4 regions of the Planococcus sp. 1R117A genome follow, and region 4 is predicted to be linked to each of the others. Evidence: riboswitches for the same ligand, from Rfam matches in the RefSeq annotation. Region 4 holds a riboswitch; each other region holds the start of a gene.
The links. Region 4 has a riboswitch for S-adenosylmethionine ahead of ACSFXN_RS17585 (bifunctional homocysteine S-methyltransferase/methylenetetrahydrofolate reductase). Riboswitches for the same ligand answer to the same signal wherever they lie in the genome.
Positions count from the first base shown of each region.

Region 1 (4,212 bases), on a different contig from region 4:
GATCAATGCTTCAAATTCCGGTGATTCTACGATTTCCACCAGATCTTTTGAAAGCTGCGTGTCTTTGTTTTCGGTTTTAACTGCTACCAAGTTGCGGTATCGGTCCGGCATGTTTTCAAGAACCAATGCCTCTAGCAAGTCCATATCAGCCGCTAATGCGAAGTTCCCTGGAACAGCTGCCAAGTCTGAGCTTTCAACTGCACGCGGCAATCCACCGGCTTCGATCGGCTGGAACACCAGATTTTTCGTGTTTGTTTCGATGTCTTTTTCTGAAACTGTCAGTTCCTCTGCATCGGGGTTCAAAGTGATCAAGCCGTGATCCTGCAGTATTAAGAATGTCCGGGCAGCGTTGACCGGATCGTTCGGGATGGCGATGGTCGAACCATCTTTAATTTCTTCGATTGAGTCATATTTATTGGAATAAATACCCATTGGAGCCGTCGGCACTGTAATCAATCCGGTCAAATCCATGCCGTTTTCTTTCGAAAAGTTTTCCAGGTAAACCGAGTGCTGGAATAAGTTAGCGTCCAGATCCCCGGTGTCCAAAGCGTTATTCGGCTGGATGTAATCACTGAATTCAACGATTTCTACTGTATAGCCTTTTTCTTCAAGAGCCGGTTTGAATGCTTGGGTCAGCATATCGCTGTATGGGCCGGCTGTGCCGCCAAGTTTGATGGACTTGCTGTCGGCGCTGGATTCTTCGCCGCCGCAAGCAGCGAGCAATGTCAGTAGTACGAGCAGGATAGCTGGCAATAAGAATTTTTTCATGTGAGGTTCTCTCCCTTATTTATCGTTTGTCTACTGCTTTAGAAGTCCAGTCTCCCAATTGCTGAAGGATTTGGACAAGAACAATCAAGATGACGACGGTGACGATCATGATGGTGTTGTCATAGCGGTAATAGCCGAAGCGGATCGCCAAGTCGCCGATGCCGCCGCCTCCGACCACTCCAGCCATCGCAGAGTAAGCGACGAGTGAAATGATGGTGATGGTAATCCCTTGGATGATGCCGGCTTTCGCTTCCGGCAGCAGCACATCTTTGATGATCATCCATGGCGTGGCGCCGACAGCAACCGCTGCTTCGATGACGCCTTTATCGATTTCACGCAGTGACGTCTCGACGATACGGGCGAAAAATGGAATCGCGGCAACCGACAGCGATACGCTCGCTGCTGCTGGGCCGATTGTGGAATCGACCAACAGTTTTGTAAGTGGAATCAAAGCGACAAGCAAGATGATAAACGGAATCGACCGGATCATATTGACGGCAAACCCTAACACGGATTTGATGAAACGGTTTTGCAAAAACAAGCCTTTGTCAGTAACAAACAATACGATGCCGAGCGGCAAGCCGATGACGATCGCAATAGCGAGAGACACGCCGATCATATATAAAGTTTCGCCGAACGCTTTCGAGATGTCCGGCCACAATTCCATCATATGCTGAAAATCAAATCCCATTTGCAATCACCTCCACATTTGCTCCCCGGCCTTCCATATAAGTGATGGCCCGGTGAATGTTATCGGCCCTGCCTTGTATTTCCATCAAGAACAAGCCAAGAGGCTTTTCCTGTATATATTCGATTGAGCCATGGAGAAAATTCCCTTTGACGTCAAAGTTCTGAACCGTATCGGTGATGACGCCTTCTCCGGCGACCGCTCCCTTGAACTGCACTTTGATGACACGTCCCGTACAAGCTGCAAGGATCGGCTGCGGCACATCGAACGATACGACCGATGAGATAAATTCCTTGGTCAGTTCCGCTTTCGGAGCTGAGAACAAATCGTAGACTTCTCCTTCTTCGATGACACGGCCGTCTTGCATCACTGCCATGCGGTCGCAGATTTCTTTCACGACATTCATTTCATGGGTGATTAACACGATGGTGATGTTCAGCTCCCGGTTGATTTTTTTCAGCAGCCGCAAAATCGATAAGGTTGTATTTGGGTCGAGGGCGGATGTGGCTTCATCGCACAGCAGAACGGACGGGTTATTTGCTAATGCCCGGGCAATGCCGACACGCTGCTTTTGGCCGCCGCTCAACTGTGCCGGATAGACGTCTTTCTTATCGGTCAAGCCGACCATGTTGAGCAGTTCGTCGACGCGTTTCGCTATTTGCCCTTTTGGCAACTTGGCCGCTTTCAATGCAAAAGCGATATTTTCAGCCACGGTCTTTTGGCTGATCAAGTAAAAATGCTGAAAGATCATACCGATTTTCAGCCTGGCTTGCCGCAGCTTTTCACCTTTCAGTTTGGCCAAATCCAAGCCGTCAACTTTAATTTCGCCGCTTGTCGGGCGCTCCAGCAAGTTCATGCAGCGAAGCAAGGAGCTTTTCCCAGCCCCTGAGTAGCCGACGATCCCGAACACCTCGCCTTCGTTGATTGTCAGCGTGACGTTATCGACTCCAGTAACCATTCCTTTTTTCGTTTGATAGCCTTTTGAAAGATTCGTGATGCTGATCATGGTGTCCCTCCTTTTTTGCCAATAAAAAATGCCTCTTTCATAAAGAAAGAGGCACCGAATGGATTAGGCTTATCTCTCAGAATGAAATCATTCTGCAGGAATTAGCACCTTCTCAGATCGCTCTGTAGGTTGCTGGACGTCATAGGGCCTGTCCCTCGGTCTCTCTTGATAATGTTCCATATGCAATTGTGTTTAATATGTTTCTAATAGTATTAAAGATTGTGACTACTGTCAAACCTTTATTAATAAAATTCAACCATCGGCTTCAATCTGGCTGCTAGAGGGACAGTTCCTCATCCACTCGGTCGATTACCACGAATGGCGACGAACCGTCAAAATAATACCCGGATTTCTCATCTTCCGCCACTTTTATCGACGCTGGAATTTCCATTTCAGCCATGATTCGCTTCACTTCTGCAACCACTAATGAAAATGTTTTTTCCGGAACGCCTGTGATGACATGCGTAAACAGGAAGTAGTCTTTCAGCGACCATGGAGTTGCCGCTTCACCGCGGCGGGTTTTCACCAATAGATAGCGCAGTACATTGGCTTGGACAGGTGACAGCTGTTCCGAAATGCCATTGTAGGTCAAGAGAGCGCCAAATTTATTGAATTTCAGTGAAATGACATCCTTCATCTGCTGCTCGCCGCTTTCTTCTTCCGAGCAAAGCACAGCACCGAAAGGCGTCACGATTCGGTAAGCGTGGCTCTTCAGCATGCCGTCGTTGTAGCAAAGCTGCGTCGGCAACGATGTATAGCTGGTGGAAATTATGTCGCTCGAAGGCACTTCACCTTGGATGGCGGTATGCAGAGCACTATTCGTCAAATACAGGACGGCGCGGCTGATTTGTTCAGCGTTCAGCAAAAAGCGCTTGTCGGTATAAAAAGTCTGGCTGCTCAGTGCCTGCTGGAGGTACATCACCGCTTCGCTATGGATACCTGAACGGTAAGCCAAAAAGCCGAGGCGATAAGCCGCAATCGGATTTTGGGAATCGTAAGAAAGAACTTTTTTCAGAACCTTTTCCGTATCCTCATAGATGGTTAGATGATCCGTGTACGTGTGCATGCCATAGCGCAATAAGTAGGATACTAACTTTTTCTTGATGTAGCTATAATAAGCGCGATAATCTTCATCGTCTTGCACCAGCGCCTCTAATTGGCTGTGCATGGCATCGTACACTTCTATCTTGGAATAGCTTAAACCGCCGAGCTTGGTTTCGCCAAGGCCCAGCAGTTCTTGCTCTAATTCTTCTAGTTCTTCTAAACTGATTCCCTGAAAGCGCATGGTGTTCCTCCCGAATAAATACTGAACAACTTGAAACTTGATGTATTTCATGTATTTTTGATATATATTTGTTTTGACGAAAAATAAAATAAGATATATTTTACATTTATATTAAACTTGCATCGTTTTTCATGATACCAATGCTTGAAAAGATACACAATAGGGCAAAAGATAATTTTATTGTAAAAGAATTATTAAGATGATCATTTATAGAGGTATATGAACCTATAAAAAGCATATCGTTTTAAAGCCTTATACCCTCCGTTCATTAATCACTGCAACTTTTCCAGTCCGCTGTTCACTGCCCAGACATCCTGCCATAATTTTCTGCTGAAAAGCCTTTTTTGATGTAATTTATTAGGCTCTGGAGAGAAAGTTAGTTCCAGTATACGGATTTACTTTCCTTTCGGGCGAAAATACTTTCCTTTCAATCTCGTTTACTATCTTTCCCTGCTAGAATACTTT
Region 1 covers NZ_JBPRLO010000003.1:23,915-28,126, forward strand. Annotated here, with positions in the region: gene ACSFXN_RS09860 (MetQ/NlpA family ABC transporter substrate-binding protein) at 1-768, opposite strand, end outside; gene ACSFXN_RS09865 (methionine ABC transporter permease) at 788-1,459, opposite strand; gene ACSFXN_RS09870 (methionine ABC transporter ATP-binding protein) at 1,449-2,462, opposite strand; SAM riboswitch class I at 2,529-2,637, opposite strand; gene ACSFXN_RS09875 (hypothetical protein) at 2,740-3,747, opposite strand.
Region 1: another riboswitch for S-adenosylmethionine. It lies ahead of ACSFXN_RS09870 (methionine ABC transporter ATP-binding protein); the one in region 4 lies ahead of ACSFXN_RS17585 (bifunctional homocysteine S-methyltransferase/methylenetetrahydrofolate reductase).

Region 2 (4,212 bases), on a different contig from region 4:
AAGCTCATGCCGACAAGCGCCGGGCTTATCTTGCCTTTGGCAAGAGCGAAGCCTTTCATCGAACCGCTGTGAACAGCGCCTTTCTTACCGAGCCAAGTCGTCCATGCAAAATAGCCAATAAGCATTACGATGATAAATGGAAGCAACCATGTTGTGTCTTCACGCATTGCCATCTTCTCCTTTCCGTTTCGGTTTTGGATAGATTTTATTCCATAGAGTCAGTCCGGCGATCCAGAAAACCGCGACACTGATCCAGTAAGCTGTAATCATGTCCATTCCCCCTTCTAGTTTTCAATTGGCTGATGCAATTGCTTATAGCTGGCACCAGGATGCGTTTCTTTCAATCCGGTCTGGCCTTTGCCGTAAATTTTTTCGCGGTACGTGCCTTCTGCATATTCTTTTTGGACAAGGCCGCGCTCCTGCAAGACCGGAATGACAAGTTCGACAAAGTCCACGAAACTTCCAGGGGCAAGGGTATAAGCAAGGTTGAAGCCATCGACACCTGTTTCTTCCACCCAATGTTCGATTTCATCCGCGATTTGTTCCGGCGTCCCTACTGCAACCGGCCCTCTGCCGCCAATTCCGACAAACGTGGCAAGTTCACGGATGGTCCATTTGCGGTCCGGGTCGGCGCGCGTAAACACTTCGACTGCCGATTGCATGGCGTTGCTTTGGATATATTCCAAAGTTTCGTCTGGATCGTATCCGGAAAAATCGATGCCCGTCCAGCCGCCGAGAAGTGCAAGGGCCCCTTCATAGCTGACATAGCTTTTCAGTTCCTCGTATTTCGCTTGCGCTTCCGCTTCTGTTTTTCCAACGATGGCGGTGAACGTTGTGTAGACGATGACGTCTTCTGGATTGCGGCCGTTTGCCTGGATGCGTTCACGCAATGCGGTTACCCCTTTTTTCACGACTTGGGTGGTCGGGCCGGCTGTGAACACCGATTCCGCATGCTTTGCCGCAAACTCACGGCCGCGCGGTGAAGCGCCTGCCTGGAACAGAACCGGCGTACGCTGCGGCGACGGTTCCGACAAATGAGCTCCAGGAACTTTGAAATATTCCCCTTCATGCCGGATGTCGTGCACTTTTGACGGGTCGGTGTATACTTTCGCCTGTTTATCACGGACGACGGCGCCGTCTTCCCAGCTTCCTTCCCATAGCTTATAGCAGACTTCCAAGTACTCCGCTGCAAAATCGTAGCGCTGATCGTGGTTCATCTGGTCTTCGAGCCCAATATTGAGTGCCGCGCTTTTCAGATAGGAAGTCACGACATTCCAACCGATGCGCCCTTTCGTCAAATGATCCAATGTCGACATGCGCCGCGCAAATGTATAAGGATGTTCATGACTGACCGAAGCGGTAACACCGAAACTCAAATGTTTGGTGACCGATGACATCAGCGGCACGACCAGCAGCGGATCATTGACTGGAGACTGGACCGCGTTGCGAAGCGCAGCATCCCGGGAGCCATTATAAACATCATAAGTACCCAGCACGTCCGCCAGGAACACCGCATCGAATTTCCCTTTTTCCAACAGCTTGGCAAGTTCAATCCAGTATTCACTGTCAGTGTAGGTATGGGAACGATCGTCTTCATGCACCCATAATCCAGGGGACTGATGCCCACCCGCACACACCATTTCAAATGCGTTCAAGTAAATCCGTTTCTTCGTCATATATATTCCTCCTCATTTTTATTCATTAAATTTGTGCGGTGCCGTCTGCTGAAAAATATAAAAAGCCCTCTTTTTCTCAACGAACGAGAAAAGAGGGCTGCATAAATGGACAGGATCCGCTCTCTTATCTCCCAAGAAAAAATCTTGCTGGAATTAGCACCTTTCTGACAAATGTCAGAGGTTGCTGAAGCGTCAACGGGCCAGTCCCTCGGCTTCTCTGGATAAGATTATTAAATTTAAATCCAATCATAATACTAGGAAATCAAGAAGTCAACCAAACATTTTAAATTGTTCGACTATTTTTATGGTATTCATTTACAGATTATCTATGAAACCTTTTCCTTGCGCCTTTTAAAGCGCTTTCAAAAATTCTCAATCTTTTTATTTTACTGCAAACTTTTTTCACATTGTTTATTGCCATCCATTTTCAAAAACTCTAAGATGAAAGTACTAGAGGTTAAGGGGTTGAGGTTATTGCGTACAATAGGCAGGTTTTCAATAAATGAGGTGTGCAAAAATCACAAACGCTAAGGAGGCTGACATGACAACCATTACTTCAAACCTTTTTACCGGAGAAAAGCTGAAGCTTTCACTGCCGCGAGAAGAAGACACAGACATTATGCTGAAATGGGGAGAAGACGCTGACTATATGCGGAATATCGATACGGAGTTCGCCCTTCCCCGCAACCGGGAGCAACTGGCAAGCGAAGGTGCGCCAAATCCTAATGAAGCCTATTTCCGGCTAAGAACAATTGACGGGGACCGTTTGATCGGCTTTACCGTCATCCATTCGATTGAATGGAATAACCGCGCCGGGATGATGGCCATCGGCATCGGGGATGCTGCAGACCGCAGCAAAGGCTACGGATCGGATGCGCTAAAGCTGATTCTCCGCTACGCTTTTCATGAATTGAACCTGGATCGGGTCGGCCTGGAAGTGATCGAGTACAATAAAGGCGGTATCCGGGCTTATGAGAAAGCAGGTTTTCAAGTGGAGGGCCGCAAACGCTCGATGGTGTACCGCGATGGCAAACGCTTTGACGTCATCGTGATGGGCACTTTGCGCCCGGAATGGGAAGCAATTCATTTTGAAAACTGAATACCAACAGTCCGGCATCGAGTGAGATGCTGGACTGTTTTAATGTTGCAGAAATTGCTGCAGTTTTATTAGTATTTTTCACTGGCTATTGTTCCAGTTGTTTGATGACTCTTGCCGGATTTCCTCCGACAAAGACACCCGCCGGCACGTCTTTCGTAACAACCGCACCGGAAGCGATGACGGTGTTGTCCCCGATTGTTATGCCAGGATTAATCACAGCCCGTCCGCCGATCCAGACATTTGCTCCGATCGCAACCGGCTTCCCGAACTCCAATCCTGCGTTTCGTTCTTTCGCATTCAGCGAATGTGTCGCTGTGTAAATATGGACGCCCGGCCCCATCATACAGTTTGCTCCGATCCGGATTTCGCAGACATCCAATAAGACGCAGTCAAAATTAGCGTAGAAATTCTCGCCAACATGGATGTTATAGCCGTAATTGCAGTGGAATACCGGTTCGACTTCCAGTTTGTTTCCCGTTGACCCAAACAGTTCCTTTAATAAGCCGGTTCTTCTGTTGGCATCCGTTTCCAATGACTGATTGAACAGCCGGGTCAATCTCCGCGCCTGGAGTCTGTCACTCAGCAGTTCAGGGTCAGTCGCATCGTAAAGCGCACCTAGCAGCATTTTCTCTTTCTCGCTTCTCATGTGATCCTCTCCCATCTATGGCTCTTTTTTATATCATCTTACTTCTCCAGCCAAATGGCTACAGAAAAAAATCAATTGCCATAGATAAATGAACCTCGGAGACAGCCTAAGAAAGAGCCTTTGTTTTAAAGGCTCTTTCTTAGGCTGTCGAGAAACTCTTATTCTCTTTTTTCATTTCGCTCTAGGACGGACGCTTTCCGTGGGGTGCGGCCCTAAGCCTCCTCGCTCGCTGGCGAAGACCTTGTGCTCCTGCATCGCTGCGCTAGCTTCGTCGCAAATGAACGGGGCAAATTGCTTTTGCCCCGTTCATTCCCTGCGGGGTCTCAGGACTCGCCCTATTCCCACAGGAGTCGCCGCCTTCCGCTACATTCAGCTTCCTTTTGTTACCTTTAGAGATTCTCTGGAATAGGGAGCTGATTCGGAAAGCTCTTTAATGTTTGTTCCTGCTCCTTAGATATGGAGCCAACCAGCGGAGAAAACCGTACTGCTCCTGCATCGCTTCGCTGCTTCGTCGCAAAGACTTGGCTTCACAAACCTCGGCCAATGTCTTCCCATCTGGTTAGCGGAATATCGGTTAAGGGATTATCACCCATAGAAGTTCTATCTTTCTCTTTTTGTATCAATTGTATATTTTTTCAGTATCGGCTTTCGTCAATTCGATCAATTCCGACAAATCCGCTTTTTCATCGATGATGTACATCGCTGTCCGAAGTTTGTTCGCACGTTCAGCGCCGATGATCGGATGGGTCAGGTTATTGAACTTTCTGGCCAAGTCTTCGTCGGTCATCGGG
Region 2 covers NZ_JBPRLO010000001.1:915,835-920,046, forward strand. Annotated here, with positions in the region: gene ACSFXN_RS04230 (sodium:solute symporter family transporter) at 1-167, opposite strand, end outside; gene ACSFXN_RS04235 (LLM class flavin-dependent oxidoreductase) at 285-1,676, opposite strand; SAM riboswitch class I at 1,798-1,904, opposite strand; gene ACSFXN_RS04240 (GNAT family N-acetyltransferase) at 2,227-2,775, shown strand; gene ACSFXN_RS04245 (maltose acetyltransferase domain-containing protein) at 2,861-3,421, opposite strand; gene ACSFXN_RS04250 (MmgE/PrpD family protein) at 4,041-4,212, opposite strand, start outside.
Region 2: another riboswitch for S-adenosylmethionine. It lies ahead of ACSFXN_RS04235 (LLM class flavin-dependent oxidoreductase); the one in region 4 lies ahead of ACSFXN_RS17585 (bifunctional homocysteine S-methyltransferase/methylenetetrahydrofolate reductase).

Region 3 (4,212 bases), on a different contig from region 4:
GTTGCTTTAACTGGCGGAGTAGGAAGCGTCTTTGCTGCAGAAGCACCAGCATACTCGAATACTCAAGCCTACGAAGCGCAGCATATTGAACAGGATACGAAGTATTCGAAAAAGGTAATGAAAGCGGTCCGGGTTAGTTTAGGAGCAAATGCTAAGTCAACCCAAGTAGATGCTGTGATTCAAACGATGCCGAAAGTGAACGTCATGGACCGTTACTTAGCTTCATTTGGCAAAAAGGTCAAAGGCAATGAAGTTCGGCTGGCGGTAAAAGAAATCTTTGATATCGATCTGAACTACGTTTCGAAGATGGATTATGGCAGCAAATTGGCCAGCTATCCTACAGATGTGATGGAAAGCTTGCGTGTTTCCTTGAACGAAGAACCGGCATCGACTAAGCAAGATGCACGGATTATGGAAATGGCGAAGAATGAAGTGATGGACCGCTATCTGAAAGATCACGATTACGCACTCACTGGCGCAGAGAGCCGTGTGCTGATCAATCAGATTTTTGGGGTTAATCTGGAGGGCATTTCCACTTTGGAACATATGCAATTAGCAGTCAGCTCTAAAGGCCAATGGATTGTGAAAAGTGATACAGATCTATTCGTTCTCGAATCCAGCTTGGATGATGTCGATGTTTCGATCTATACGACACCTTACTTTAAAGAAGTGACAGGCAGCGACCAATTGCCGGAGCCGTTAAAAACGAACTTAATGAATCTTGGCTTTACATATAACGAAGAAGCCAATCTTTTGTATTACAAAAACCCAACCGGTGAATCCGTACCGGATGCGTTCAAAGGCCGAGTAATGGGAATTCTTATTGGCACGATTGTGACGGAATACAAGAACAAATAATGGGAAAACCTTCAGGGACTTAGAGGAAACTCTTGGTCCTTTTTTGCGCTTTCCTTTGTTGCAGAATGATTGGGCATGATGGGGTATGGATCAAAACTTAATGTTTTAGAAGAATATAAGACAGGCTGAATTCTGGCAGCTCCGCTAGGTTTGGTAATGAAAAATACTAAACAGATTCTTTAAAAAGAATTCTCCTTCAATTGACCCGTACAATAATCAATCCTTTATATTAATTATCTGATTTTTCTGATACATTTAGAAAGAGGAAGTTTTTGCTATATTTTCGAAATAATAAATTCCAAAGGAGGGATGAAATGAAGGTTATCAAGAATGATGTTACGTTCGTAAGCGAAGGGTTAAATTGTAAGGGCTGGTTGTACGTTCCGGAAGGAGGAGAGCTTAGCAAAAAACCGGCGATTGTCATGGCGCATGGATTTAATGCGGTGAAAGAGATGCATTTGAAGAACTTTGCGGAAAAATTTGCAGAGGCAGGTTTTGCCGTATTGGTTTTTGATTACCGATTTATCGGGGAAAGTGAAGGGGAGCCAAGGCAGCATGTGATTCCTGCAGAGCAGCATAAAGATTATAGAAATGCAATCAGCTGGATTTCAACTCATGATCAAGTAGATGAAAATCGAATTGGCATATGGGGAGCTGGCTACAGTGGAGCTCATGTATTGCATTTGGCAGCAATAGATCCACGGGTGAAAGTTGTCGTAGCCCAAGCTCCCGTGGTAAACGGATGGAAGAGTGCTCAACGGTTAATGAGAAATGACATATTCCATGGATTCGTCCAAAATCTAAGTGCTTACCGTCTGGCCCGTTATATGGGAGCGGAGCACCAGTATGTGCCGGTAGTTGCACCAGAGGGTGAAGTAAGTGCTTTGCCGATTCCAGAGGCTTTTGACTGGTTTACTGAAACAGGGAACACGATTGCACCAAATTGGGAAAATAGAATTACGCTTGAAACAATGGAAGCTCTTTTGGAATATAGCCCGAGCAGCACGATTGAGCGTATTTCCCCGACACCTTTATTAATGTTGGTGGCAGAAAATGATATGTTGGCGACAGCGGATTTAACCATAGAAGCTTTTCAAAAAGCACATGAGCCTAAAAAATTAGTGGTTCTTCCCGGCGGCCACTATAGTGCCTATGTAGACCCAGGATTGTCGGATTTTCTGCCACCACAAATTGAGTGGTTCAAGGAGCATTTGTGAGACTGATTTAAAGAAAGCAGAGAGACAAAAAAAATGCTTTCCTTTATCAATGGAAATTCTAAACCTAAGTGGTATTTCAATCTGGTTCTTTATTGCTAAAATTCACAATAAACAAAATGGGTCTTGCTTTTTGCGTTATATTGAAATAGTATGAAAATATAAATTAAATATGTAAATCTCTTATGAAGAGCGGCGGAGGGACTGGCCCTGTGAAGCCCGGCAACCATTCAAGGTTTTGAACGACCATGAAAAGGTGCTACATCCTGCAAAATACTTGGTATTTTGGAAAATAAGAGAGGTGTAAACTCAAACTTTTTTGAATGCCTCTCTTTTAAGAGAGGCATTTTTATTTTTCACAGAAAAGGAAGCGGGTTGTCATTACAACGGCTGCATGCAGTTGAAGGTTTTACTGGCCACACTGGCAATGAAAAAGAAACAGGAAAAGGGGAAATGACATGAAGAAATGGATAGCAGGAAGTGTACTGGTTTTGTCAGCAGCAGTTTTAGGAGCTTGCGGAAGTGGTGAAGAGGCATCAACTAAAGAAGCGGAAAGCCTTGTCAGTGATGGTGTTTTAACGGTCGGCGTAACCGGAGGTCCGCATGAAGAGCTCGTCGAAAAAGTTGCGGAACTTGCAGAAGAGCAAGGACTGGACTTCACTATTGAAACGAAAGTGTTCTCTGACTACGTAATGCCGAATGTTGCGTTAGCAGAAGAGGAAATTGACTTGAACTCATTCCAGACGGAACCGTTTTTTGAAGAAATGAAAAAAAGCCGGGACTTGGATTTGGTCCGCGTCGGTGATACGGTAACGTTTCCGATGGGCATTTATTCATTAGACTACAAAGATGTCAGCGAACTGCCGGAAGGAGCAAAAATCGGTTTGCCGAGTGATCCGACCAATAGTGGACGGGCTCTAGCTTTGTTCGAAAAAGCGGGCCTTCTTAAAGTGAAGGAAGGCGTTGGCTTGCAGGCGACGGTAATGGATATCGCTGAAAATAAAAACAACTACGAGTTTATCGAACTGGACTCTGCTCAAATTCCACGCCAATTGAACGAGCTGGATGCAGCAGCCATCAATACCAATTTCGCGCTTGAAGCGGGCTTTGTGCCAGCAGAAGATTCGATTTTCATCGAACCAAGCGACTCGCCTTTCGTCAATCTTGTTGCATCACGCACTGAAAACAAAGACGATGAAGCGATCAAGCAATTCCTTGAACTGTACCATAGCGATGAAGTAAAACAATTCATTGAAAAAGAGTTTGCGGGATCGCTTATTCCTTCTTGGTAAAACTTAATGAGAAAGCCGCCTTCGATGGAATCCATCGAAGGCGGCTTTTTTTGTTTAACGGTATTGGCCAGTATTCGCAGGTCCGAAAAAGGGAGTAGGCGGATAGCACAATTCTTTAAATTTCAATCATTTTAATCGTTGATGCGATTTCTTCTTCAGCTGACTGCAGGTTCCATTCATGCGGGTAATAGCCGAGCGGATTGCAGATTACTTCAATGTTTTTATAATGTTCATGATAGCGTGTATGGGTATGGCCAAAAATAAGCTTTTTGACCTGGTATTCCATCGCCAGTTCGCCAAAGCGGGAACTTCCCATCATGGCATTGAAGAAATCCCAGCTCGGATCTTCCTTCACTTGCAGAAAATGAGCGAACGGTACAACATGAGTGACCAGGATGATGTTTTTGCCGCGATATTCTTTGAGCCAGTTCTCCAGTTTTGCGGTATACTGCTCCGTCAAGGCAGAGTCGGTTACTGGCCAGTGGGCATACGTTTTATCCGGCCACGTAAAGCTGCCGAATGTGCCTTTGGCAAATTGCTGTTCAGTAAATCCCGCAACGCCGAATGTGTAATCATACCAGCCGCCATCGTCGATTACGACCCAGTCTTCGTTCAATTGGACAGGGCCGTTGCCAAGATTTCCGCGGAACTCGAGAAGTTTGGAATAGGCAGCGGCGGAATCTTCCGCATAGACATCGTGGTTGCCATGGACGAATAATAGCTTGGTTTCTGGAAAACCGTCTTGCAGCCGATTTAAAAGAGCCAAACCTTTTTCAGGGCCGGCAGCTATATCTCCGCTCACGATGAATACGTCGGGGGAGTGGTTTTTTACCCATTGTTCGACTATG
Region 3 covers NZ_JBPRLO010000005.1:110,649-114,860, forward strand. Annotated here, with positions in the region: gene ACSFXN_RS15255 (hypothetical protein) at 1-858, shown strand, start outside; gene ACSFXN_RS15260 (alpha/beta hydrolase) at 1,173-2,075, shown strand; SAM riboswitch class I at 2,253-2,371, shown strand; gene ACSFXN_RS15265 (MetQ/NlpA family ABC transporter substrate-binding protein) at 2,531-3,364, shown strand; gene ACSFXN_RS15270 (metallophosphoesterase) at 3,480-4,212, opposite strand, start outside.
Region 3: another riboswitch for S-adenosylmethionine. It lies ahead of ACSFXN_RS15265 (MetQ/NlpA family ABC transporter substrate-binding protein); the one in region 4 lies ahead of ACSFXN_RS17585 (bifunctional homocysteine S-methyltransferase/methylenetetrahydrofolate reductase).

Region 4 (4,212 bases):
TTCTGCTGATAAATCAGCATTCTGAATCATCGTTCCCATAGCTCCGTCAATAATTAAAATTCTTTTTTCAAGTTGTTCAATTAGCTGTTTGGACATGGCTGCGATCGCTCTCTTTCTGTCTATCAAGTTGGCGGATATAATCGATCAATTCCAAAGACATATCATAGCGGAAAAATGGCGTGATCAAGTAAATGCCATTGAATAATTTCGCTGCTGTATCAATCAGTTCTTTGGCGATTTGGATGCCTTCTGCGCTGGCCCAGTCTTTATCATCGCCGCAAGCGCGCATCCGCTCGAGCGCGTCTTCCGATAACTTGATGCCCGGCACTTCATTATGCAGGAATTCGGCACTGCGGATGCTCGTCAAAGGCATTACTCCGAGGAAAATCGGCGTATCCAGATGCTTGGTCGCTTCATAAATTTCAATGATTTTCTCTTTCGTATAAACCGGCTGCGAAATGAAATAATCCGCGCCGCTTTCAATTTTCTTCTCCAAACGCGACACTGCCCGGTCAAGCACCCGGACATTCGGGTTGAACGCAGCGGCGACGGAGAAGTTCGCTTTTTTGCGCAGCGGTTTCCCCGAAAATGAAATGCCCTCATTCAGCTTTTTGATCAACTGGATCAATTCCAGGCTCGAGACATCATAAACACTGGTCGCTCCAGGAAAATCGCCCACTTTTGTCGGATCTCCCGTTACTGCCAGGATGTCATGGATTCCGAGGGCATCCAGTCCCATCAAATGCGACTGCAAGCCGATCAAGTTCCGATCACGGCATGTTATGTGTGCAAGCGGACGGATTTGTTCCTGGTGTTTCAAAATGGCGCCCATCGCCAAATTGCTGACCCTTGGAGAGGCAAGTGAATTGTCCGCCATCGTAACTGCGTCTACTCCTGCTGCACTCAGCGCTTTTGACCCTTCGATGAATTTTGTAATATCCAAATGTTTCGGCGTATCCAATTCCACAATAATGGTACGCTCCGTTTTCGCTTTTTCATGAAGCTGAGCCTCTTCAAGTGCTTCTGCTTCGCGAATGACAATCGGCTTTTTCCTAACTACTTCTTTTTCAGTAATCGGTTTTAAATTGCCGATGCGTTTTTTTAGCGCTTCGATGTGTTTTGGCGTCGTGCCGCAACAGCCGCCGATCAAGCGTGCCCCTTCTTCTCTTAATAATAAACCTGCGCGTCCGAAATAATCTGCTTCCGATTCATAAACCACCCGGCCATTTTCAAGATCCAATAAGCTGGCGTTCGGATAAGCCGAAAGGTAAGCTTTTTTCGGCAACGCCACTTCTTCCAGCGCCTGAATCGTATGGTGAGGCCCCAACCGGCAATTGACGCCGACAATATCTGCACCTAATTCTTCCAGTTGATGCAAGGCGTCATTCAAAGCCAGGCCGTTTTGCAAGATGCCCGGCTCGTGCATGGACACTTGGGCAATCAACGGCACATTGGTCACTTTCCGTAGATGGGTAACGGTTTCAGCCAGTTCTTCAAAATCATAATATGTCTCAAGTAACAAGGCATCCGGGTCTCCTGCCAGCAAATAGCTTGCTTGCTGGTCCACCATCGTGATGATTTCCTGCAAAGTCGCATCGCTTTTCCGGATGCCCCGGATGCCGCCGATTGTCCCAAAGACAAATTGCCCGCCCGGAGCGGCCGCCCGTTTTGCAATGCGGATTGCCGATTCGTTGATTTCTTTCACTTGATGCTCCAGCCCATAACGCGCAAGTTTCAAGGCATTGCCGCCATACGTATTGGTCTGGATGATATCTGCACCGGCCTGAATGTATTCCTGATGGATCTTTTCGATGATTTCCGGCCGCTGCAAATTCAATTCCTCGTTGCAGTATTCAATGCCGTATGAATATAATAACGTTCCCATTGCTCCGTCTGCCGTCAATATTCTCGTCTTTAGCTCATCTAATAAACCCATGCTTTCGCCTCCTAAATATACAAAAAAAGCCATCTTTGAAAAAGAAGGCTTTACGATTAATAAACTCGTTCCTTTTCATCTGCCAGACATTTGCATGCCTGCTGGAATTAGCACCTGACCATTCATGGCTGGTTGCTGAAGCTTCATAGGGCCAGTCCCTCGACTTCTCTCGATAAGAATTCACTATTCAGTTGTTATTCCATTTTAACAGGCAGTTGGAGTCCATCTGATTGAATTTTCAATTTATATCTTTAAATCGTAACTGTATCCAGGCCTCAGGTCAAGTTGATTTGTCGAAAAAGAAAGAACTTTCTGTGTTGAAGTGTTAACTTTCTCAAAGCGGTGTATTTTTTGCCGCTTGTATTGGATCAAACTCTGCTGCATGAACTTCGAATTTGTACCAAGTAAAATCTCCTTCTTCCAATTGCCACGTGATTTCGATTTTAGAAGGAACTTTAATCCCGCCCGCGCTGTGATGTTCTTTGATTTCGGCAACACAAGGTACAAGAGGCGCCTCTGGGCTGCTGTCCTTATACCGAAGAGCGATAATTTTTTCCAGCTCGCCGTCTTCCTTAAAATGATAGGTCGCTGAACCTGATACCCCTTGATAATCCATTGTCGCCCTAGCCGTGTTTCCATCAATTTCTTCCCATGTAATATAAGGGCTGATGGCGGCGGTCGGATACCAGGACACTTCCATTAAATAACGCTGCAATGCCGATTGATCGGTTTTATCATTATCCGCTTCTCGGGCGACTGGAAATAGCCCCGCCGCTTTAATGAGCAATTCAGATTTTCCAGATTCGAAACTGTCCCGGCCCACGATTTGGATAAAAGGCAGCATGTTCATCTTCACTGTCCAAGTGAATGACGGCGGATCAGTTGTAATGGTCTGTTCAGCTTCAGCTTTTGTCCACTCCTGCTGTTCCGGCTTCAACCTCATCCAGCCAGTTTGCCTTAGAAATACAGTGCGGATTTGGTCCTTTCCTACGATCCCTGCATTTGCCAGCCATTTTTGCACAGGTGCCGGAAGCTGCTTCAGCATCTCTTCTGTAACTTTTTGCGGCTCTGCATCCGGCACTTTTGCCAGCTGCTGCTCAATTTGTTTCTTGCTCTGGCTGCTGAAATTCCACAGCGCCCCTTTATATAACGCGGCCACAGCAACGACGGAAAGTGAAATCGCCACTCTCTTCCTCATCTTACAGCACCTCCATTTTTGCATTACTACCTTATATACGACATCGGGCATGATTTTCCTGTCAGTAAAAAAGCTTTACGCGAGTTATTTCATCCAAAGCATTTGATTTCTCCACTTCAGTCCTTCCTAGGGCTTTTATGTCCTGATCATTTACTGGATTTCAACTGCTCTCCACCGGAAAGAATTCTTTTAACGTATGAAGCGGCCGGGCATTCGGATGCGCTTCAAACGGATGGAACTCAACTCTTCCCACATGCACCCCCGTATTGTATTCTCCAATCACCGAGTCTAAAAGGATGAAGACGAGCGGAATAATTTCCTCTTCATTTTCCTCTGTCAGCCCTTTGATATACAGCATCATATTGACTTCTTCCTGCTCTATATCCTGTAGAGCGGTGTAATAAACATCTTCCCACGTCAATTCCTTGTTTCCGTAATGGACGCTGAATTCTTCCAGTGAAGGCTGCCTGAACGCAATGATTTCGAAACGCTCAAGTTCCGGCGCTGCTTCCTGCAAATCAAACACAGCATCAAAAGCCTCGACCATACCGTCTGCACTGATAATGAATTCGCGTTTTCCGTTTTCCGGCTCTGCACTGAACTCAAAAACGAGGTGCTTATTCACTTTCTGAAGCTTTTGCTGCAGTTCATCAAACAGCTCTTCCCGATTTTCTTCAGCCAATTCAAAATAGGTCTCTTCGTTCTTCTCGAACCATCTCCAAAAAGCTTCAATTTTGTTTTTGCGTGTAGGCAGCCATTTCATATCATTGATCTCCTTTAGTTAACATCTTTCCTTATTAGACAAACTTATTAACGTTTAAGCATTTTTTAACCTTACCCCAACTAACTCCTTGTGTTTATACGAAAATAATGAAAATTTCCACTTTTCTAATTATAATGAGCAATCAAGAAGGAGTCTATAAAATATTCCGGGAAGACCATCCATGCCGCCTTTATCGCGGTCTAAAGAATCAGAGGAATTCTGGAACGGCATTGATGAAATCATTTAATGGTTCTGCCAGCCTGGCAAAATAAAAAAGAGTTGCTGAATAAACACATTCAGCAACTCTTTTCTTCT
Region 4 covers NZ_JBPRLO010000007.1:39,447-43,658, reverse strand. Annotated here, with positions in the region: gene metH (methionine synthase) at 1-96, opposite strand, end outside; gene ACSFXN_RS17585 (bifunctional homocysteine S-methyltransferase/methylenetetrahydrofolate reductase) at 77-1,936, opposite strand; SAM riboswitch class I at 2,009-2,115, opposite strand; gene ACSFXN_RS17580 (DUF6920 family protein) at 2,271-3,134, opposite strand; gene ACSFXN_RS17575 (hypothetical protein) at 3,295-3,897, opposite strand.